Microbulbifer sp. A4B17: one gene and its partner. The protein of the gene in region 2 interacts with the protein of the main gene of each other region in a pairwise test. Links are inferred from orthologs where the notes say so. Each region holds a gene or a part of one and is shown on either strand. Other genes may lie near its edges.

Region 1 (11,683 bases), 1.6 Mb from region 2 along the record:
AAAGTGGTTGAGCGGGGATCGGAATATGCCATTACAGTTCTGTACCCATCGTGCCGGGGTGACTCATGGGGCAAGTAGTATTTGACGGCAGGGCGTGTTCTCTTCTGCCACAAAGTGGGATAATCGTCCTCTTTTAGGGCAAAGCTCTAGTGCTCAATTTCCCTGGGTAAGGGAATGAGAAGTCTTTGCCTCCGGATTTTATTTGTGCGAGATGATGGCGCAGACTTTTTGCTGGCACCTTTAGGCAAGAGGTCTTTGGCGATGCACAAAATTCCTCCAAAGGAGGAAATTAATGAGTAAGTATTTTGACAGATTTACAAACTGAAGAACTTGAGTTTACAGCTACCTGCCCCAAGGGAATAGAGGGGCTACTCGCCAATGAATTACGTGAACTGGGTGCGGAGTCCGTGCGGGAGCAGCCGGCGGCAGTGTATTTTTCCGGTACCCTCAAGCTGGCATACCGCTGCTGTCTGTGGAGTCGCTTGGCCAACCGTATTCTGTTGCGCCTGGCGCAGGTGCATATATCCACTGCGGAAGACCTGTACCGGGCGGTTGCTGAGCAAGCCTGGGAGCTGCATATTCGCCCTTCGGGCAAACTCTGGTTGCAGTTTTCTGGAACAAACCGAGCCATTCGCAATAGCCAGTTTGGTGCTCAAAAAGCAAAAGACGCCATTGTCGATCGCCTTCGCCAACAGTTGGGAGCTCGTCCCAGTATTGAAAAGCACCACCCGGATTTGACAGTAGCCCTGCGCTTGCACCGGGATAAGTTGGATATCGCGATCGATCTGAGCGGCGATAGCCTGCACCGTCGTGGATACCGAACCCATATTGGCGCGGCGCCACTAAAAGAGAACTTGGCTGCAGCCCTGCTGCTGCGCGCCGGTTGGGCAAAAATTGCTGAAGAAGGTGGGGCCCTGCTCGATCCGATGTGTGGTTCGGGCACTATTCTGGTTGAGGCCGCGATGATGGCTGCCGACATAGCACCAGGGCTGATGCGGGATAGTTTTGGTTTTGAGCGCTGGTTGAACCATCAGAGCGACATCTGGAATGAGCTTCGCGAGGAGGCGTTGCAGCGTCAAGGCATTGGCCTGGCTCGTGAACTGCCAGAGATTCGCGGTTACGATGCCGATGCGAAAGTGCTGTTTGCGGCCGAGGCTAATATTGCCCGGGCTGGACTGGAACGCCAGGTACGGGTGAGTTGCCGCCCGGTAGCAGGGTTTAGAGTGCCGAGTCATAGGGAGGTCAAGGCGGGATTGGTTTTGACAAACCCACCTTACGGAGAGCGCTTGGGTGAGCAGGAGGCCCTGCGAGAGACCTATTTTGAGCTGGGGCGGCAATTAAAAGCTGAATTTCCGGGCTGGTTGGTCGGTGTATTTACCGGCAACCCGGAACTCGGTTATGCCACTGGCTTGCGCTCCCACAAGCAGTACCAGCTCTACAATGGCAGCATTCCCAGCCAATTACTGATGTTTGAGGTTCGGGCTCAAGGTGGGGCGGTCGTGAGTGAAGACACTGGGCCGAAGCTTTCACCCCAGGCGGAAATGGTAGCCAATCGCCTGCGAAAAAACCTGCGCACAACGGGCAAATGGGCGGCGAGAAGTGGTGTGGATTGCTATCGTCTCTACGATGCTGACCTACCGGAGTACGCGGCAGCAATCGATGTCTATAAAACCCTGGATGGGGGTGTTTATGCGCACCTGCAGGAATATCGCCCACCGGCCACTATTGAAGAAGAGAAAGCTCGGGGACGTCTGCGGGACTTATTAAGGGCCCTCCAGTCCGTACTCGAATTGCCCCGCGCCAATATCAGTATCAAAGAGCGCCGTCGCCATAGCCATAAGGGCGGGGGTAAGGGCGGGAGTCAGTACCAGAAGCAGACTGAATCGAGAAAGGAGCTCTGGGTTGGGGAGTATGGCGCTGAGCTGGCTGTGGATCTGTGGAGCTACCTGGATACAGGGCTTTTCCTGGATCATCGCCCGGTGCGCAAATACCTGCGAGAAATTTCTGCCGGTAAAACATTCCTGAACCTTTTCTGTTATACCGCCAGTGCGACGGTCCAAGCGGCTCTGGGTGGTTGTAAGCAGAGCACTAGCGTCGATATGTCGCGAACCTATCAAAACTGGGCGGCACAAAATTTCCGTGCTAATGGTATGGACCCTTATCGCCATCAGTTGGTTGAGGCCGATTGCCTGCAGTGGCTTGAGTCTGCCCAGCAGAACAGGAAAGGCCATTATGATTTGATTTTCCTGGACCCCCCGAGTTTTTCCAATTCCGCCAAGATGAGCGGTGTATTGGATGTCCAGCGGGATCACGGCAAGTTGATTCGTCAGTGTATGTCCCTGTTGTCACCCCAGGGGCGCCTGGTATTCTCCAACAACTTGCGCAGCTTTAAGATGGATGAAGAAATTTCTAGCGAATTTTCAGTGAAAAAACTGAGTCTTCTGGATAAGGATTTTCAGCGCAACCCTAAAATTCATAATGTTTGGGAGCTGCAGGCAAAGTAAACTTGCAAAAGGGGGGCGGCCTTTAGAGGGAGTTTTGGTAAGTAGGCATAGAGCCGGCTTCGTTTTTAGATCAGTCGGCCCCTTACTTTATAGTTAAAATGCTTGATATGGTGTGTTTGGCCGGCCACGAGCTTCCTGATGTTCATTGTGTTCTGGAATTGCATAAGCCGTGCCACTGCACTCAATAAATTCTAAGCAACCCGCAGAAACTTGTGCAGAGCAACCTTCGACAACTATGGCGTTCCCGCCAAGGTTGTGGGTTTTGATTTTTAGTAATTTTTTAATGTTTTCTGGCCTGGGTTTTTCATCAGAGGATGAGGCTTGGCAGCTGCTTGCAGATACTCTACCCAGTAGAGTCCCATTACTTCGATGAACCTCTGCGAAAGAGTATTCTTTTATCAGAGTGGACTTTACTTTACCGGAGATGTATTGATCTGCGTTTGTTCGGAGTTCTATACCGCTACAGCCGGTAAGTAAAAATAAAGAGATAGCGAATATCAATCGTTGCATTGAAGTTCCTTCTATTATTTTAGTTAGGTCTTATTGATCAAGTTCCATCACAACACGTATTCCGACATCCTTAGAGCGTGCTGTTTCATTTAGGCCTTTTCGATAGTCAGAAGATATTTTGCTAGAGGTGTCGCGCATTGAACCGCCTTTCACTGTGTGAAGCTGGCAGCCGTTAATCTTTACCGCCGTAGCAATGGTTTTTGTGGGGTCGTAGCCTGCCTGGTAGCAGTCCTCCACCCACTCAGCGACATTCCCCGCCGTATCAAAAAGGCCAAATGGATTTGCTTGATAATGTCCCACGGGGGCTGTACTGATGCTGAACAGTTTCGTGAACTCGCTGGAGCAACCTCGGCGACAATTGGCTTTTCCCCTTGCATCATTGGAAGCCCACCAATATGGATGTGAGTTGCCTCCCTTGGCAGCGTATTCCCACTCAGCTTCACTGGCCAGTCGGTAATGCTTGCCAGATTCCTTCGACAACCATTTCACATACCTTTGAGCATCCCGCCAGGTCACATTGATGACAGGTCTGTCGCCGCGTCCCCAGCCGGCATCGCTTGGCTTGGCGCTGCCAGTAGCCTCGGCAAAGCGATCGTACTCGGCAAAAGTGACTTCATAAATAGAGATGGCAAAGTCCTGCTTGACCTGCACTCTGTGTGCGGGGCTGGCCAATCGCCGCTGGTTACTGCCCATAGTAAAGCTGCCGGCTCCCACGGCGACCATTTTGGGTCCCAGGCCACCGGAAGAGAGTTCAGACTGAAACCTCTTGCCAATAAAGTAGGCACGCTCCAACTTAACCTCTATTTCCAGGTTCTTTTCCTCTAGTAGGACCCATTGGCGAGCTTTGCTGAAGCCCGGCTTACTCACTTCGATATCGTACCTGCCAGGCTTTAGTGCAATGCCTGGCTGGTATCGCGGAGTTATATTCATAACCCGTACACGGGCGTCAAGGGGTTGCGTGTTGATGGTCAGGCTGTACAGCTGGTCTTGGCTCTCGATTTCTGGCTTTTTGGGCTGAAGTGCGGTCTCTTCTGAGGGCTTTCTATTGTCACTTTCAATGGGTGCTTTGTTACTGGTGGTGGGTGTCAGGGGTTGTAGGCCTGGTGCAAGGAGCGGCTCTTCTTGCGCAATTTTTTCCTGTTTATCTGGGTTGGAATCCTGCGGCTTTATTGGTTTGGATTTTTCTGTTCCATGAGAGGTTTCAGAGACTGCCTCCGTCTTTTCACTGTCAAGAAGCGAGGTTGCGGTAAATTCGGCAGCGCTGTCCAGCACTGGTATTCCCAGCAGCCAACCCGCCTTGTAATCAATAACGCTGTACAGGCCCCAGGTTGTGGTGAGGCAGAGAGCAATTAATGTACTCGTAAGCCAGGAGCGCTTGTGCTTTGTTGGCTCGGCGAGGAACTGTCGCAGGCGCACTACTGTGTCTTGCTCTTTGCGTTCTGGCCGCTCTGATGTTGCTGTTCCTTTCCATCTGGCTGCAATGTTTCCGAGCCGGCCTGTCACACTGCCATAGATTGTCAATATCAATGCTTTTGCCAGGCTGGCGCTGTTTAAGGATGAATTGTTGAGCTGGCTAATTTGATTTGCGGGCTTCCCGGCGAGTGCTGCGACCAAGTCATCTGCGGCATCGGCGATATCCAGGCCACGCTGGAAACGTTTATCCGGATCCTTGGCCAGAAATCGATCGAGCAGAGGCTGATAGAGTGCGTGGCGGGCTGGTAGTCTTGGTATTGGGTCGGTCAGGTGTTTAATCGCTATGGCGACGGCTTCATCTGCCTGGTAGGGCACGGCCCCTGTGAGCATTTCATAGAAAACAACCCCGAGGCTGTAGAGGTCGGCACGACCGTCAACCGCTGCTCCACGCGCTTGTTCCGGGCTCATGTAGTGTGGGGTGCCCACAACCATGCCACTATTTGTCATGCGGGTGGTTCTAGCAATAGCTCGGGCCACTCCAAAATCGCTGAGCACGGCCGATCCATCTTCACGAAACAGGATATTTTCCGGTTTCAGGTCTCGATGTACATAGCCTTTGCTGTGGGAATGGTCCAGGGCCATGGCGACCTGGCGTACCACATTGAGCGCTTCCAGCGGCTCCAGTCCACCCTTACCCAGCCGCTCAGAGACCGAGCCCCCGGGCATATAGTCCATTGCGATATAGTTCAGGCTACGATAGCGGCCAATGTCGTGAATACCGACGATGTTGGGGTGTGAAAGCTGTCCGACGATATTCGCTTCCCGCTGGAATCGTTCGCTAAAAATAGGATCAGCATTCAATACTGGTGACATAACCTTGAGTGCAACCTGCCGGCCTACACTGCGCTGCACAGCTAGGTAAACCGAAGACATCCCGCCCTGATTGATCTTCTTAAGGATGCGGTAGCCCGGTATTTGCAGTGAGGAGGTACCGCTATTGACGACTTCCATTTGTGCTTTCCCTATTTCAAAGCAGGAATGAAAGTCCGTAGGCAGCTGCGCTGGCTAGAGCGACTGCAAGTAGGAGAATGAGGGGGCGATATTTTCTGGTTGTGGAGCCGGGTGGGTTGGGCTCTCTAATTGAATCAAGGGAAGTGGTGGGGGAGAGTTGTGCCGCAGCCGGAGCATCTATGACCTGAACGGTGACGTTGTCCTTTCCTCCCGCATCAAGCGCTGCTGCAATTAGAAGTTCTGTGGCCCTGTGGATATCACTGTTTTCTGCCAATATCTGAGTGATTAAATCAGCTGGTACTTCAGAGCTAAGTCCGTCGCTGCAGATAAGTAGCCTCTGCCCTGCAGCCCAGCGATAGGATACCCGGTCTACCTCAAGCTTGGGATTGGTACTACCGCCGATACATCGAGTAATGACGTGTCGGTTGGGGTGGATGGCGGCCTCCTCAGAGTTGATAGCGCCCGAGTCCATCAACATCTGTACGTAGGAGTGGTCACTGGTAAGTTGGGTGAGTTTTCCTTTACCCCCTCCTGGAGCCCACAGATAAGCGCGGCTGTCGCCTACCCAGTAGATATGGAAATAGTCGCCTTCTTCGGCAACAACGACTGCAGTGGAGCCCATATTGGCTGCAGTTTGCTCGTCACCCAGTAATAAAGCATGCGCTTTTTGCAGGGCGCGCTCATAGTGCCTGTCAGTTTCCGCCGATTTTTGGATTTCTTCAACAACAGTTTTGCTGGCGAGTTCACCAGCATGGTGACCGCCCAGGCCATCGGCGACAACCCAGATGCCTTTGTCTTCAGCAGCCCAATAGGCATCTTCGTTCTGTTCACGTCTATAGCCGGTATGGGTGGCGCCGGCACTGCGTGTAGCATCTTTGCTATTCTGAACTGTCCCGCTGTGCCGTGATACTTCGCGTACTTTGGCTTCACTCACTGGCGTGCAACTACCTGTAATTTATTTTGATCTTTCTAACGGTGACAACCCTCCGGTAATCACACGCCTCTTCCCTGCTGCGCTTTCGGCTTACTCGGGTTGCCGATCGCTTAAGTTAGGTCATCGCTGAACTCAATGTGTTAAATACTAGACCTTTGGGGCATTTTAAGCTGCAAACCGAATCACACGCTAATGATATTGCCCATGATAAACTCAACTTTACCAGTAAAAGTGAGCGTTTCGGCTGCTTTTTAACATTAGTTAAGCTCACTGTCTTCAATAATCGGACAATTTTTACACGTCCTTTATGGCTTTAGGAGCGGCTTCGATGCTCAAACTTTGTGATGTAAATGATCTCGGTCAGAGCGTCTGGCTGGTATCTCCGGGAGTAACTGTGGGGCGGGCACAGAGTAGCGACTTGTGTATCGCGGATGATTCCATTGCGAAGTCGCATCTGAAAATCGCAGTTGATGGCGATACTCTTACTCTGCACAATTTATCGGGTGCGGCCCGTATACTGCTAAACGGCAAGTCAACTGGTACTCCCTGCCAATTAAAAATAAACGATCAGATCAAAGTGGGCAGCCGTTTACTTCAGGTGATCGATCCCAAGGTTACTAAGCTTAAATCTGATTCCCCCAGGGCAACATCCAGCAAAGGTATTGCCTGGGCGCTGCGGGCCAATCACCGGGCTATTGCGGGAAAGGTATTCCCAGTGAAGGAAAGCGCAGTAGTAGGGCGTTCTGATGAGTGCGACATTACTTTTTCCCTTTCTCACCTTTCTCGCCGTCATGCCCGTCTTGAGGTAAGAGAGGGTCTGCTGTTTGTTATTGACCTGGGTTCGGCAAATGGGACTTTTGTCAATAATAGAAAAGTGAGCGAGAGCCGGGTGCGCAGAGGGGATGAGCTTCGATTCGATACTTTAAGTTTTTCGATTGTAGGTCCGGCTGATGATAATAACCGTACGGCCGTACGCCCGGCTTTACCGGAGTTCGAGATGCGCAGTGCACCATCCCTTCCAGGGGAAGCGGTTACAGTTCCTCACGCAATACAACCCAGCAGTTTGCCAGAGGAAGAGGTGGAAGATAAGCCAAAGGCCAAAGGCAAAGTCTGGTTGTTGGTCACTGTTTTAGTGTTGGGCGCTGCCGGGTACCTCTGGGGCACTAATCAGGGTTTTATTGGGTGAGCAATATGAGAGAGCTTTTACTCTACACTACTTTAGGTTGCGGGTTGTGCGAAAAAGCCAAAATTGAAATTTGGCCCGTATTGGAAAAATTTAATCTGCGCCTTCGCGAGGTGGATATCGCTGAGGACGAAGCACTGATGGAGCGCTTTTCGATCCGTATACCGGTGATTGGCCTGGGAGACCCTGAGGATGTCTGCTCCTGGCCGTTTGACCGGGAGCAGTTGCAAGACTGGCTGGAAGCGCGGCTTTAACTCACAGCCGGCTCGCAGCCTCGCTCTCCCGCAGCATTTGTAGTTTTGTACCACTTCGGTAGGCGTAAATTACCGAGTAGGCGAGTACATTTTGCACATAGTTACGAGTCTCGCTAAACGGGATAGTTTCAATCCACACATCATATGGCAGCTGCTTGCGAGTCTCTTTTAGCCACCTCGCCACGCGGGTTGGTCCAGCATTATAGGCGGCGGCCGCTAGAAAGCGGTTGTTGTCAAAGCGGTTGAGCAAAGTGCTTAAGTAGAAACTGCCCAGTGCGATATTGGTACTGGGGCTCAACAGATCCCAGCTGCGACGGTAGCGTACGCCTGCTCTACGCGCTGTAGCTTTTGCTGTGGATGGAAGAAGTTGCATTAATCCCAGGGCGCCGGAGCTCGATTTTGCATCGTGGCTGAAGTGGCTCTCCTGGCGTGCCACGGCGTAAATTAAGTAAGGTTCCAGTGCGGAACTCTGAGCGCCGACCTGTTTACTGACATCTTGAACAATATCGGAAAATGCGAGAGGGAAGCGCAGTTCCAGGTCGTCAAGGTAGTCAGCCGCAAGCACCGATTGAATTGATTTATGGTACCAGCCCCAGGCGCTGGCGACCTTTCCGGCTGCCAGCAATTCCTGGTGGTCCATGGTCCGCGTGGCATAACTCCATTCCCTGCGAGCGTGGAAAAGTTCCCCTATCGCCTGTAATTCGCGAGCTCTCTGCAATTCGGGACGCTTGGCCATATCCTGCACCTGGATTGGGGTGATTGGCGCTGGCCGGTGCTCAAAACTGTATTGCTGCCCTAAAGTGTCCGCTGCGAGGAAGCCGTAGTAACTGCGGTTGCGAGCGGCTTTGCGATAGAGGTGAGAAGAAGCTTCCGAGCTTCCTTTGCCGTACAGCTCCTCCAGACAGCGGGCCTTCCAGTAGATCCAGCGGTCGAGTTGCTGCTTGTCTTCCGGCAAACGGTCAATCCAGAAGGCGACCTGCTGCCAATTTAACTCGCGCAGGGATTGCCTGGCGAGCCACTCGATGGTGCGGCCGTCTGTCACTGTGTGATGTTCAACCAGTTGCTGCAGTCGCTGCATATTATCCTGGCGGGCAAATTGTCGCGCCAAATGCTTGAACATGGCTTCCTGCTGGGCATCGGAAAAAAGATAACTGGCCTGATAGCGATGCCAGGCAGTTTCAGCTTTGACGGCGTCCTTTTTTGCCAGCTGGTGTAGGCCGTGCAACACAATATCGCGATACTCCAGTGGGTTGTAGGCGAACTGGGAGTGGGTGAGGAGATTCTGTGGGTTGCGATGAATCGATCGCAAAAGTTTGGCTTTCTGTGCTAGGGCTGGAGTCATTTTTTTGGCGATATAACGTGCCAAATCGAGGTTGCCCTCCTCGACTGCCAGCAGGTGTCGCTTCCAGGCGAGTTCTTGGGTCAGGCCTCCGCTCTTCATCCACCGGGCAAAAACCGGATCACACTCCTCAACTTGGGATCGCCCGACAAGCCAGAGTTCTGATATCAGCTTCTGAGTTTCTCCCTGGAAACCGTCCCGTCGCGATAGGGCATCGGCGTAGTAGCAGCGGAGAGAGGCGCGACTGTACTGTTCAGGTTGGTAATAGCGCAGGAAAGTCGCATATTTCTTCTGGCTGCCGAGTTGACGCAGCAACCTGACCATCATCCAATCGCCGATGGCTGTGCCTCTATTGTTTTCTAAAAATTGATCAATTTCTTCTAAAGGTAATTGGTGCAGTTTTTCACTGAGCTCCCAATAGTCAATATAAGCGGCAAGTGGATAATCTTTCAGTTCAGCTTTGAGCGTCCGCAGGTGCCGTCGGTCCTTGTTTTTGATCGCCTGCCGGGACTGGTGCAACTTTTGTCTCTGTGCTGCACGATCACTTTCGGACACCTCCGGTGCCTTAAGGGTTGCCTGAACTGGTTGTCCATATACGGGCAGAGCTCCAAAGAGATAGGCGATGATTAGGGCGGAAAGAAGCGCGATTCCTTTTGCGTCAGCTGACATCTCAATTACCTCAGTTGGACATGTGTTTCCAGCTATGACTGACTATACGGTAAAAACGCGTAAAATAGCTGATTTTTCACAGAACCCGAAAGAGCCAACTTCGCTTCTTTCATCAGCGGGAATGAGGTTCGGGTTTGATAATTGTAGTGCCTATTTATGTTGCTTCTATTGGATGGGGTCAGTCTTCGTTACGGGACCCAGGTACTGGCAGATAATGTCAGCGCAAAAGTTGAGCGTGGAGATCGTATATGCCTGGTGGGGCGGAATGGGGAGGGAAAATCCAGCCTGTTGCGCCTTATTGCCGGGCAAATTGACGCAGATAGCGGCGAGATTGTTCGTGCCAGCGGTATGGTTCAGGCGGTATTGGAGCAGGAATTGCCCGCCGATTGTACCGACTCTGTCTACGCATATGTGGCGAAGGGGTTGGGTGACATCGGCGCTGTTTTGTCGGCGTACCGGGAGTCCCCAACAGCGGATCTTCAGGCCAGAATCGAATTGGCTCACGGTTGGGAATTGTTGCCAAAAGTAGACAGTGTTTTGGATCGTTTGGGGCTCAATGCGGACGAAAGAGTTGCCGACCTCTCCGGTGGTTGGCAGCGTCGTGCGGCTCTGGCTCGTGCACTGGTGGTGGAGCCGGATCTGCTGATTCTCGATGAACCCACCAACCACTTGGATATTACTGCGGTAGAGTGGCTGGAGAATTTCCTTGCCAGCTATCGCGGCGCCCTTTTGTTTGTGAGTCATGATCGTGCTCTGGCGCAACGCCTGGCCACCAGTGTCTGGGACCTGGATCGCGGATACTTGCGGACCTTTCGCTGTAAATTTGATCGTTACCAGGAAGAAAAGGAGAAGCTTCTCGAAGAAGAGGCAAAAAATGAGGCCCTGTTTGATAAGAAGTTGGCGCAGGAGGAAACCTGGATTCGCCAGGGGATCAAGGCGCGCCGGACTCGCAATGAAGGGCGGGTAAGAGCGCTTCAAGCGCTGCGGCGCCAGAGGGAGGCGCGCCGGACCCAGCAGGGGATTGCCAAGATGGCCCTGGATAGTGGTGAGATGTCCGGCAAGCTGGTCGCTGAGTTGAAGGGGGTCACTTTCGCCTATCCCGATGAACAGCCGCTGATTAGAGATTTGTCATTCACGCTGATGCGCGGAGATCGGGTCGGTTTAATCGGCCCCAACGGTGTCGGTAAAAGCACTTTGATCAAGTTGCTGCTGGGAGAGTTAAAGTCCCAGGAGGGAAATGTTCGCCTGGGGACCAAGCAGCAAGTGGCTTATTTCGATCAGCGCCGGGACCAGCTGAATCCCGATTTAACCGTGCTCGATAATGTCGCTGAAGGTCGCGACTCCGTGACTATTGGCGGAAAGAGTCGCCATGTAATGTCTTATCTGGCAGATTTTCTTTTTAGTGGCGTCAAAGCTCGCACAAAGGTCAGTGCCTTGAGTGGTGGAGAGAGAAATCGCGCCTTGCTGGCAAAATTGTTTAGCCAGCCCGCCAATATTTTAGTGCTCGATGAACCCACCAATGATCTGGATGTAGAAACTCTGGAACTGCTTGAGCAGTTACTGCTCGACTTCGGCGGCACTGTTTTGCTGGTGAGTCACGACCGCGCCTTCCTGGATAATGTGGTGGGATCATGTCTCGCATTTGAAGGTGATGGTCGCATTCGCGAATACGTTGGTGGCTATGGTGATTTTGTACGCCAAGGGGGCAGCTTTGTTGCAGAGCTGAAAGAAGCAAAGCCTGCGGCCAGTAAACCGAAAGAGAAGCTTCAGGAGGAGGCTCCGGCGAAGAAAAAGAAACTGAGCTATAAGCTGCAGAGAGAGCTGGATAGCCTTCCCATCTTAATTGAGACTCTGGAAGAAGAGATT
Region 2 (11,669 bases):
CCGCTGACCAGATTCACAATATCGGTCTCGAAGAAGTGGCGCGTATCCGTGGTGAGATGGAAACGATCAAAAAGCAGGTGGGTTTCGAGGGAAGCCTGCAGGACTTCTTCAAGTTTATCCGTGAAGATGGCCAGTTCTACTACCCGAATACCGACGAAGGCCGCCAGGGCTACCTGGATGACTCAACGGCATTTTTGGATAACATTACCAAGAAGTTGCCGGAATACTTTGGCCTGCTGCCGAAAGCCGAGTTGGTCGTAAAGCGGGTTGAAGCTTTCCGCGAGCAGGATGGCGGTGCCCAGCACTACTACCCCGGCACTCCAGATGGTTCCCGCCCGGGTATTTACTATGCGCACCTGTCCGATATGAGTGCCTACTCCACGACTGATATGGAAACCGTCGCCTATCACGAGGGCAACCCCGGTCACCATATGCAGATCTCTATTGCTCAGGAGCTGGAGGGTATCCCACAGTTTCGTACCCAGGCCCACTTCACTGTTTACGTAGAGGGCTGGGCGCTGTACTCCGAGAAACTGGCCAAGGAAATGGGAGCATATGAAGATCCCTACAACTTATTTGGTCATCTGACTGCTGAAATGTGGCGCGCTATTCGCTTAGTCGTCGATACCGGCCTGCATGCTAAAGATTGGAGCGAAGAGCAGGCAGTGGAGTACTTCCTGGAAAACTCCGCAATTCCCGAAACAGCGGTTCGTTCCGAAGTGCGCCGTTACCTGACTTGGCCGGGTCAGGCTACTGCTTACAAAATCGGTATGCTGAAGATCCAGGAGCTGCGCAAGCAGGCTGAGGATCAACTGGGCGAAAAGTTCGATATTCGCGGATTCCACGATACTGTATTGGGTGGTGGTGCTCTGCCTGTACCAGTTTTGGAGAGCCGCGTGGCTTCCTGGGTTGAATCAGTGAAGCAATCATAAGCTTCTGTTCTGACCCCAATAAAAAAGCCGGGCTATGCCCGGCTTTTTTATTGGGCCTATTTCTGTGAATATCGTCTGTGTATAGGGGAAGGCTGGTTTTCCCTGCGATTTTTATTTATGGACAGTTCACAATGGATACAAATATATACTCCGCTCCGGAGTCTGAATTAGATATTGTCTCGGAGGGTGAGGCACAATTTTATGTAGTGTCACCAACCAAGTTCTGGGTGATGAGTCTCGGCACTATGGGGCTGTATTCTGTTTATTGGTTTTACCGTCATTGGTCAGAATATCGGCGTGTCAGTGGCGAGGATATGTGGCCGGTTATGCGGGCGATATTCTCTATCTTTTTCACTCACTCCCTTTTTTCGAGAATTCAAAGTCGTATCGAGGAGGCCGGGCTAGATTACCGTTGGGCTCCCGGGCTTTGGGCCACATTTTATGTGGTTTTTGCGATTGCCGGATCTGTTGCTGACAGGGTTTCTTATTATTCCGATGAGATTTCATTGATCGATTTAATCAGTATCCTTTTATTGCCCTTGATGCTGTGGCCACTCTATGAGGGACAGAAGGCTGCCAATACGGTTAATGGTGATATTTCGGGGCGCGCGAATTCAAAGTTTACCCCTTGGAATTTAATCTGGCTGGCAATAGGTGCTGTGTTATGGGCATTTGTTATTTTTGGGATCTATTTTTTACTGGGCTTTGAGTAAAAGGGAGCTAGCTATGAAGAATATAGGAATTTTTGCCTTAGCACTGGTATTACAGTTTTTCAGCTCCTTTTTGTGCGCGGAAACTACACCCACAGAAATTACTGTGCGTGCTAAGGCTATGGATGCCAAGTTTATCGGTACCTCTATCGGCGGTGCTATGGTCATTATCCGCGATGCTGATTCTGGTGAGATTCTCGCCAAAGGACTCACCCAAGGGAGTACCGGGGATACCACAAAGATTATGAAAACGCCCCGCGCGAGGTACCAGCCCATAGCTGATGGTGCTGCACAATTTACCGCTACACTAGATATCAGTGAGCCGATTTTCCTGACAGTGGAAGTTCTGGCTCCATATATTAAAAAGCAGGCCCGGGTGGTCGCGCAGACACAGACCTGGCTGGTTCCGGGTAAGCCGATTACTGGCGATGGGCTGATTGTAGAAATTCCTGGAATGCTGGTGGATTTAATCAGCCCCCAGACACATCTCTATACCGGTTTGGATCAGAGCCCCTTTGAGATTCGTGCCAACGTTGTGATGATGTGTGGCTGTTCACTTACCGATGGCGGTCTTTGGGACGGCAGTAAGATCGAAGTTGTTGCATTGATAAAACGGGATGGCAAACCATTTGCCCGTGTGCCACTGGAGATTCAGGAAATGATGAACACCTTTAGTGCACCCTTTGCGACAGATGTGCCCGGTGTTTATGAAGTTGTGCTGTATGCCTACGATCCCAGGACCGGGAATACCGGTGTTGACCGGGGCAGCTTTATTGTGCGCGATTAAAGTGCGGAATGCCGCCTAAGATATGGACTTCAATGGAAATTCGGCAAGCAACAGATAGCGATCTCGAGGGTATATGGAGTCTATTTTGCGCCGTGCGAAGTAGTGGTGAACTTCGTTACTCAAATAAAATCAGTCGAGAAGCTTTCTCTGCCCAATGGCTCAATGAAGACTTACAGACGTATGTTGCTGAAGAGCTGCCGCACTTATTGGGGGTGTACAAGCTGGGGGTTAACTTTCCAGGTATTAACAGCCATGTTGCGACAGCCAGCTTTTTGGTACACACGGAAGTGCGCGATCGCGGTGTAGGCCGAGCATTGGTCCAGCATGCTATTTCCAGAGCTCAGGATGCTGGTTACCTGCAGATGCAGTTTAACTACGTTCCCAGCGACAACCTGCCGGCAATTACGCTCTATACGGAGTTGGGATTTTCTATTATCGAGACGCTGGACAAAGCATTTACTGACTCCTCGGGAAAGTTGCGGGATGCCTATGTTTTGCAGCGTTTTTTACAGTAGATCGCAGAGTTATGGAACGGCAAAACCCAAGGCGCAAGCAGGATAGCCGAGAAGCTTTAATTGAAGAGCACCGGCCGGAGCGTATTGAAGCGCGCCTGCAGCGCCAGCCGCGATCACAGCAGCTTTCTGATTTTGTCCTGGGAGCGATAGATGGTTGCGTGACCACCTTTGCTATTGTTGCCGGTGCTTTCGGTGCAGGTTTCTCCGAAGCGGTTGTACTTGTAATGGGATTTGCCAACCTTATAGCCGATGGTTTCAGTATGGCGGTGAGTAATTATGAAGCTGCCAGTGTGGAGCGTGAGCAGCGGGCTGCTGCCACGAACACTGAGCGCGAGCATATCGCTCTAGTTCCTGAGGGAGAGAGGGAGGAGATTCGACAGATTTTTTATCAGAAAGGTTTTCGCGGAGAGGTTCTCGATAATATTGTCGCTACCATCACTGCGAACCAAAAGCTGTGGATAGAGACAATGCTGGCGGAAGAGTACGGCATAAGTCGTGCGGAGCATAAACCTCTGAGGGCGGCACTGATGACCTTTGTCGCTTTTCTGTGTGTGGGTGCTATTCCCTTGTTACCCTACCTTCTCCACAGTCTTAATCCCGCCGAACAATTTTATACGAGTGCAGGTTTATCGGCCTGCGCTTTTTTCGCCATTGGGTTGTGTAAAGGCCTGGTGTTTTCCCACTACCTGTTGCTGGCGGGCCTAAAAACCCTGGTATTTGGTGGCAGCGCGGCAGTCCTGGCACTTACCGTTGGCTATCTGTTGCGCCACTTTGTGACTTGATACTTACGCCGCGACCACTTTGTTACGACCGCCGTTCTTGGCTCGATACATACGTTTGTCAGCTTCGGCTAATAGCTGATTGAGAGGTTTGCCGCTGGTGCTGCCCTCGACGACCCCCAGGCTAATCGATATTTTAACCGGGCGTGTATAGCGGCGGCTAAGTGTAGAAACCCTGCGGCGCAGCTTTTCTGCCAGGATACTGCCACCTTTTAAATCCGTATTTGGCAACAGCAGTAAAAATTCTTCGCCGCCCCAGCGCGCCACTATATCTTCGGACCGAGTATTACTTTTCAAAATCTTGGCGACATCCTGCAATACACGGTCGCCAAAGGAGTGACCGTAGGTATCGTTGATCATTTTGAAGTTATCCAAATCACCAATCAAAATGACATATTGATCCTGAAGCTTGTCATTGCGACGTTCCAGTTCGTTAATTGCGCGAAAGGCCTCCCGGCGGTTTGCCAGCCCTGTCAGCGTATCCGTTGCCGCATAGCTCTCCAGTTCCCCGGTTAGCCGTTGGAGCAGTTGCTGGGTCTGGTGACGACTGCTATCGAGAAGAGCTGTCAGGGCGGTGAGAGCACCAAATACTGCAATAAAACGCGCGCGATAGGCCGTGTCATATTTGGCTGTGAGCCCTGGGAAATCCGGGTAAAACAGAATTGCTGCTGTGGCTAAGCCGATGCCCAATAGGGCAGTTGTTCCGGTTTTATAGCCATACAGGTTGATAAAGCCGGGTACCAACATAACTGCCCACATCAAACCGGTATTGTTTACGCCACCGGTGAGCAGTAAGTAGAAATATAGTACCAGTAGGAGAATGCCCACCAGCATGGGTGTTTTTTCAGTGGGGCCAATGATATTGACAGTAATATATGCAAATAAAATTACCACGGCGACGATAAAGAGTGTCGAGGCCTGCAGGATATTGGTAGCGGTAAGGGCAATAATTGCCATGGCCCCGGTGATAGCCATAGCGAATATCAGCATATAAGAGGAAGCCAATATCCGTCTGCGCAGATCTATGCGCTGCACCTCATCAATGGAGGTGGAAATCGCGGGGTTTTGATTGTTATACCCTGAGCTCATAGTCATTCCCGTTGCTATACCGACTGCAACCTTCCGCTTGCTCGGGACCGCCCTGCATCATACAACTATGGGGGTAGCCACTGCCGGAGTGAAGCAATGCTGAGTATAGGGGGAATCGGCCACCGACCAAAGTAGCAAGCTACAGTATCAGTAACTCAAACTTTAGAACTGAGAAATCGTGACACAAATTCAGCTGACTTGTGGTGATATTTTGACGATGTCTGGAGATGCACTGGTGTGTCCAGCGCACAAGCATCTTATTCGGGGGCGGGGACTCTCTGCACAGATTTATGCCCATTGCGGGACTCAACTAATCCCACAGTGTGCCAGTCAAAGAGCCTGCCCAATAGGTGAAGCCCGTTTAACCAGAGCCTATGATTTACCCGTCAATTACCTGTTGCATACCGTTACGCCCCAGTGGAGCAGTGGCGATCAATGGGGTAGCCAGGCAATAGTGCAGTTGAGGCATTGCTATGAAAGTGTTTTGGAGTTGGCGAAAGAGCGTGGCTGCAAAACGATACTGTTTCCGGCACTGGGGGCTGGCACTAACCGCTTTCCTCACGAGATTGCGGCACATCAGGGGTTGGCCGTTTTGCGCGCTTATGCCTCAAGATTCGAGCGACTCACAGTTTGTTTGCACTCACAAACAGCTTTGGCGCAGTGGCAGAAAGTTGAGCAGCGTTTTTATGGTCCTCATTGATGTTTCACGAGTAAGTGAATGAATTACATACTATTTGGCTAATAACCTAGTAAAACACTATTGATTGAATACAGTTAATTGTTCCCCCTGTGACCTAATATGACATATATAAGGTAACTCTACTGTGCAAGCATATAGAGCCATAGCATGTCAGTCTAAGAGGCAATAACTTACCAGGCCGCCCTCCGATCTACTGAGTTGGGAGTTATTCAGATGCTATACAGCCTTTTCTAACGTTTCCTTTGACCAATTAAGTGCCATACCTCCACCTAACCACTTAGTTCTAACGTACTAAATATTACTTTCGCTGGTTGTAAAGAGTTATCTATTCACTAGAGGTAGTTATTAATGATTTAATAAGTATGCCCAATATCTCTGGGGAGATTTTCAATCTAAAAAACTTTTAGTGGCTATGAGTCATTGTAAAGTATGCATACAGAAACAAAAAAATCTATGAAGATATAAGGCATAAATGTTTTTTATGCCGGGGTTAGGAGTCTCCTGAAGTAAAAAAGAAATCCTCTTTTTTACAATTTTTAATGCCGTCTATAAATAGATGGTGCGTTGTTGTTCGCTGCAAGTGAGACTGGCTTGTCATCGCACTTACTCTTTGATTAGTGGCTCCTATAGTTATTTCTTACTTTAAGCATGTAGTATCTCAGCGAGTAGAGTTTCTATCTAAGGGAGCTATCTTGGCCGGTCTAACTAATGAGGGATATATTTTTCAATGCTGCCAGTAATGTTTGTTTCTATAATATTATTTTCCACCCTCTCTAAACTTGAGATATTCAGGGGGCTATGGATTAAGGCAGTCAATCCGTAATAATTTTAGGATTTTCCTGTATTTTTTTGGCTTTTTTACCTTGGGTGGCCCTGGGGGGTAAATCTTTATTTTGTTGGCAGCTCCAGTAGGGTGAAATTTAATTCCTTATTTTCTCTTTTTTTTTGAATAGTATAATTGGAGCCAGATTCAGGCGATTGAAACAACTACCGGTACTGGTTTAGCATGTAAATGTTGGATTCCTGAATACATTTTTAGAATGGATGATAATAATAGAGTTAATTTAGTTGATTATTGGTTGCAGGAATTTGTTGCTTCTTATCCCAGGCTAAGAATTTATCTGCGAGATTCAAATCATATTAAGTACGAGCAAAATTTGACAGATGATGGTATTCGTTGGTTGAAAAACCATTTGTCAAAAGGGAGCTTTGGTGAAGTGATGCATATCTTACTAGATACGCCGTAATGATTTTTTTGGGAACGGACTAAATGATAAATAAAAAGGGCCCGATAAGGGCCCTTTTTTATTAGAAGAAACATTCAGCCGCCTTCCTTGAGGAGACGGCCAAAGTGTATCCAGATTACTGGCACGAGCTTACTTCCCAGTACTGGGGCGCCGCTGATGGGGACCACCAGTTTGGACCAAAGGTAGAAACGTATACCTGGCCTTCGAAGGTTACCAGGTCACCAACTTGGTAGCCTTCGTCACCTGCGTATGGCTGCTGGAACTCAGGGCAGGAAGCAGTTTCGCCTGAACCTTCGTTGCCGTCAGAGTTGTCATCGGAGCCATTGTCAGTGCTGTCGTCGGAGCCGTCGCTGGAGCCATTGTCAGAGCTATCGTCCTCTGTTTGACAGGTGGTTTCGCTCCACAGTGACGGTGCAGCGTCTGGAGACCACCAGTTGGGTTCGTGGTTGGACTCATAGGCAACACCTTCATAGATAACAACGTCACCGATCGAATAACCGGGGTCGCCGGCATATGGCTGCTCGAATGCAACACAGGCGCTGCTTCCGGTACCGCTATCGTCACCGCCGCTTCCGGTGTCACCAGTATCTCCGGTATCTCCGGTATCTCCGGTATCGCCAGTATCTCCGGTATCGCCAGTGTCACCGGTATCGCCAGTGTCACCGGTATCGCCAGTGTCACCAGTATCTCCAGTGTCACCGGTATCTCCGGTATCTCCGGTATCTCCGGTATCTCCGGTATCTCCGGTATCGGAACCGCTCTGTCCGAAGACCTCAAGTGCAGCATCAAGAAGAGGATATTGATAGTCGTTGTTCTCCTGGAGCATTCCACCCCGGAGTTGCCAGATCATCACACCACCCAGACCCTGATCGAGCACGTATTGTGCGCGTTCTGCAATAGAGGTTGTATCTTCGAAAGAAATGAAACCGCCATCTTCGAACCAGCCATAGTGAGTAACTGCTTCAGGATCGTAGGCCGTCTGGAATGAAGAATCGCTCTCCATCTTCTCCACGATCTGGTAGTAGCGTGTTTCGGTGTCAGAGCCCCAGTTGGCGACGTCCTGTCCGGATGCGGCCTCGCCAATTGCGGTAGCGCCTGCCACGCTGCGGCCATAGTGGGACATACCCAGAATGATCTTTTCAGCGGGGATATTACCTTCGGTCATCCACATGTCGCGGCAGCTGTCCGCGTCGAAGCCTTCGTTGACCTGGCCTTCATAAGGATACAGCGGAGAAGTGTGCTGAGCGACGGTGTCCCAGTCACCTCCGAAGTCGTAGGTCATCAGGTTGACGTAGTCGAGGACCTCTCCCACTGCGGCAAAATCATAGCCCTCTTCAGCAATCGAGGGGCCACAAGCTACGGCTGCGGTGAGCTCCAGGCTCTTACCCGTCTCGGCTTCAACTTCATCGAAGCGTTCGCGAAGCTCTGTGAGCAGTATTGTGAAGTTTTCTTTGTCGATCGAACGCCCGCCATTAGGTTCATAGCCGGGATACTCGAAGTCGAGATCGAGGCCATCGAAGTCCCAGTCAGTCAGGAGCGTTACCGCATTCTCAATAAAGGCGGCACGCGCGGTATCGCTCTCCATCATTTCAGAGACTTTATGTGAGAGGGTCCAACCGCCCATGGATAGGATCGCTTTTGCACCGGCGTCGTGTACCGACTTTACGAAACCAGTTTCGTGATCATTCCACCCCTGGCAAACGGCAGGTTGAATACTTGAATCGTATTCACTGTACGGATGCCAAAACTGCGGTGAGCATTTCACCGGGCCGTCACCGGCGCCGCCAGAAAAAGACTGGGTTCCCAGTCCATAGAAAACATAGGGGTCTGTAAAGTAGATGTTGCCATCTTCGTCGTTCCAGGCGAAGGCGTACTGGACGTGAGTGAGTCTGGAGAAGTCCACATTGTCGTGGGTGAAGGATGAGTCGGCCCAGTATTCCCAATCGGCCCAGTAGGCTGATACCCGTTTGGTTGTCTCTTGTGCGCTGACGTTTCCACTTAAGGCGATAGCTGCTGCGAGTGCTGCCGCTGTTTTTAATTTAAACCCAAATTTAGATCCGCGTTCACTGCGGTTGCCCTCCAACATCCTTGTTCGATCCTGAGATTGCAGGAAAGAAAACATTAGATTGACCTCCCATAGGTCTTATTTATGTACGAAGAAATTTGTCGTTATATGTGGAAAAATTTGAATAAATGGAGAGGTAAAAGTTCCGCGGGGAAATGTGGAATAAATGTGCAAGCTGTGGGGATCAGTGGCCGACTGGCTATATTTATTTTCTCTGTAGTTTTGTGAAGGGGACAATAAAAAATGCGCACTTAAAATTTAGTAGCGCTTTCCAGGAAAAACTTTTGTGTCTATTAGCGATAATAATGGTCGATTATTTAACGGCAAAAAAATATATGATTCCTTTTTATGTATAAAAAAAGGGAAAAATTACCGAGCGCTGACGAGCATTATTCGAGACCTCTTGCAGTATTAATTAATGGGCTCCTCGCTGTGTAGTCTTGTCACGGGGCAATTTAAACTTGTTGCTCTTCAGTGACTGGTTTTGTCACGAAATGGCAAAACAAAAAAGGGCCCAAAGGGCCCTTTTTAAAGTTGAAGAAAATACTAATTATTTCTTCGTACGTTTGCGCATATTTTCCTGCAGGATTTTCTTGCGAATGCGGATATGGTTGGGAGTCACCTCAACCAGCTCGTCCTCTTCGATAAACTCCAGTGCCTGCTCCAGGGTATGACGAATGGGCGGAGTCAGGGTCAGGGCTTCGTCGGTGCCGGCAGCGCGGATATTGGTGAGCTGCTTGCCCTTGGTGGGGTTTACCACCAGGTCGTTGCCGCGAGAGTGGATGCCGATAACCTGGCCTTCGTAAATGTCTTCACCGTGGCCGAGGAACAGACGCCCGCGATCCTGCAAGGCGAACAGGGCATAGGCGAGGGTCTTGCCGTTGACCATGGAGACCAGAACGCCGTTGATGCGCTTGGCCACTTCACCCTGTTTTACCGGGCCGTAGTGGTCGAAGATACTGGTCATGATGCCGGAGCCGCTGGTCAGGGTCAGGAACTGGTTGCGGAAACCGATCATGCCGCGGGAAGGCACGATAAAGGTCAGGCGCACACGGCCTTTGCCGTCCGGCTCCATATTGGTGAGTTCGGCTTTACGCAGACCCAGCTCTTCCATAATTGGACCCTGGTGCTGGTCTTCAACGTCGATCACCACTTCCTCGTAAGGCTCGTGGATTTCACCATCGACTTCTTTCTGCACCACTTCCGGGCGGGACACTCCCAGCTCGAAGCCTTCGCGACGCATGGTTTCGATCAGTACTGACAGGTGCAATTCACCGCGACCGGATACGCGGAATTTATCTGGGGAATCACCTTGCTCTACACGCAGGGCCACGTTGTGAATCAGTTCCTGGTCCAGGCGTTCCTTGATATTGCGCGAAGTGACGAACTTGCCGTCCTGGCCGGCAAAGGGAGAGTCGTTCACCTGGAAGGTCATGCTCACGGTGGGCTCGTCCACGCTCAGGGCCGGCAGAGCGTCTGGCGTGTCCGGGTCACACAGAGTGTCGGAGATGTTCAATTCGCCCACCCCGGTGATACACACGATGTCGCCGGCGCTGGCTTGCTCAACCTCTGTGCGCTCAAGACCCAGGTAACCCATAACCTGCAGGACCTTGGCCTTGCGGGAGTTGCCTTCGCGGTCCAGTACCACTACCTGCTGGTTGGGGGTCAGGGTGCCACGGGTAATACGGCCTACGCCGATAACGCCCACATAGCTGGAGTAATCCAGAGCGGAAATCTGCATCTGGAAGGCGCCTTTGGGGTCAACCTTAGGCGGCTCTACCTTGTCCACAATCATCTGGAACAGCGGGGTCATGTCGTCGGCCAGATCGGTGTCGTCGAGGCCGGCGATGCCGTTCAGAGCGGAGGCGTAGACAACCGGGAAGTCCAACTGCTCGTCGGTGGCGCCGAGGCTGTCGAACAGGTCGAATACCTGGTCCATCACCCAGTCAGGGCGCGCGCCGGGGCGGTCGATCTTATTGATTACCACGATCGGGTTGAGTCCCTGCTCAAACGCCTTCTGAGTAACAAAGCGGGTCTGTGGCATGGGGCCGTCTACGGCGTCTACGAGCAGTAGAACAGAATCCACCATGGACAGTACGCGCTCTACTTCACCGCCGAAATCGGCGTGCCCTGGGGTGTCGACAATATTGATGCGGTAGTCATTCCAGCGGATAGCGGTGTTCTTCGCCAGAATGGTGATGCCACGCTCACGCTCTTGATCGTTGGAGTCCATGACGCGCTCGGCGCCTTCGTCGCGGCGGTCGAGAGTGCCGGACTGGGACAACAGCTTGTCCACAAGGGTGGTTTTGCCATGGTCTACGTGGGCGATAATCGCAATATTGCGCAGATTCTCTATCACTGGGGGCCTCTGGGCGTTAAATCTTGGTAAGTCGGGGCGGGGGCCTGCGGGGTTTCTACAGCAGCATTCCGGCCAAAGGCGGCGATTATAGGGGGGCCGCATGACAATTGGGAGTGATTTTGAGTAAAAAATCACCGCCCTGGGGCGCTGATCGCTTTAAAACCCGCGCGGGCGGTGGTTGCCCGCGCCTTGAGCAGAAGTTACTTCTTAATGGTTTCCGGTCTGTGGGGAATCAGCGGGCGCAGCACGCCCACATTGCGAAAACCTTCGTCCAGCAGGTGTGAGGCGTGCAGGCGGCTCATAACGCCTTTAGAGCAATACAGGAGGTACTCGCGCTCCTGGTCCAGGTGGGCGAAGCTGTTGTTGAGGCGGTAGAAAGGAATTGTCTGTACTTCGCAGCCCAGCTCCAGTGGGTCCAGCTCCTCCTCATCCGGGTGGCGGATATCGATCACCACGGCGTTGCCCGGCTCTTCGTAGATCTCCACA

The links.
Region 1: the proteins of typA (region 2) and rlmKL interact in binary tests that used the Escherichia coli proteins (3 or more experiments, as listed by UniProt). The link is inferred for Microbulbifer sp. A4B17 from one-to-one orthologs.

The regions. Positions count from the first base shown.
Region 1 is NZ_CP029064.1:3,138,188-3,149,870, reverse strand. What follows is about bases 1-2,904. They hold rlmKL (bifunctional 23S rRNA (guanine(2069)-N(7))-methyltransferase RlmK/23S rRNA (guanine(2445)-N(2))-methyltransferase RlmL), read left to right. Parts: upstream 1-305; coding sequence 306-2,504; downstream 2,505-2,904. Other genes in these bases: rcsF (Rcs stress response system protein RcsF), read right to left, coding at 2,598-2,904. Outside these bases: more of rcsF, read right to left, coding at 2,905-3,014; BTJ40_RS14000 (bifunctional serine/threonine-protein kinase/formylglycine-generating enzyme family protein), read right to left, coding at 3,045-5,438; BTJ40_RS13995 (PP2C family serine/threonine-protein phosphatase), read right to left, coding at 5,455-6,372; BTJ40_RS13990 (FHA domain-containing protein), read left to right, coding at 6,701-7,558; BTJ40_RS13985 (glutaredoxin family protein), read left to right, coding at 7,564-7,809; BTJ40_RS13980 (transglycosylase SLT domain-containing protein), read right to left, coding at 7,811-9,817; BTJ40_RS13975 (ATP-binding cassette domain-containing protein), read left to right, coding at 9,974-11,683. UniProt on the Escherichia coli protein: Specifically methylates the guanine in position 2445 (m2G2445) and the guanine in position 2069 (m7G2069) of 23S rRNA. Methylation occurs before assembly of 23S rRNA into 50S subunits.
Region 2 is NZ_CP029064.1:4,773,483-4,785,151, reverse strand. The notes cover bases 8,780-11,669. They hold typA (translational GTPase TypA), read right to left. Parts: upstream 11,184-11,669; coding sequence 9,375-11,183; downstream 8,780-9,374. Other genes in these bases: thiI (tRNA uracil 4-sulfurtransferase ThiI), read right to left, coding at 11,384-11,669; BTJ40_RS20900 (glycosyl hydrolase family 18 protein), read right to left, coding at 8,780-8,881. Outside these bases: BTJ40_RS20940 (DUF885 family protein), read left to right, coding at 1-932; BTJ40_RS20935 (hypothetical protein), read left to right, coding at 1,064-1,645; BTJ40_RS20930 (hypothetical protein), read left to right, coding at 1,659-2,429; BTJ40_RS20925 (GNAT family N-acetyltransferase), read left to right, coding at 2,462-2,944; BTJ40_RS20920 (VIT1/CCC1 transporter family protein), read left to right, coding at 2,956-3,726; BTJ40_RS20915 (diguanylate cyclase), read right to left, coding at 3,730-4,812; BTJ40_RS20910 (macro domain-containing protein), read left to right, coding at 4,991-5,512; BTJ40_RS20905 (hypothetical protein), read left to right, coding at 6,553-6,759; more of BTJ40_RS20900, read right to left, coding at 6,875-8,779. UniProt on the Escherichia coli protein: A 50S ribosomal subunit assembly protein with GTPase and nucleotide-independent chaperone activity, required for 50S subunit assembly at low temperatures, may also play a role in translation.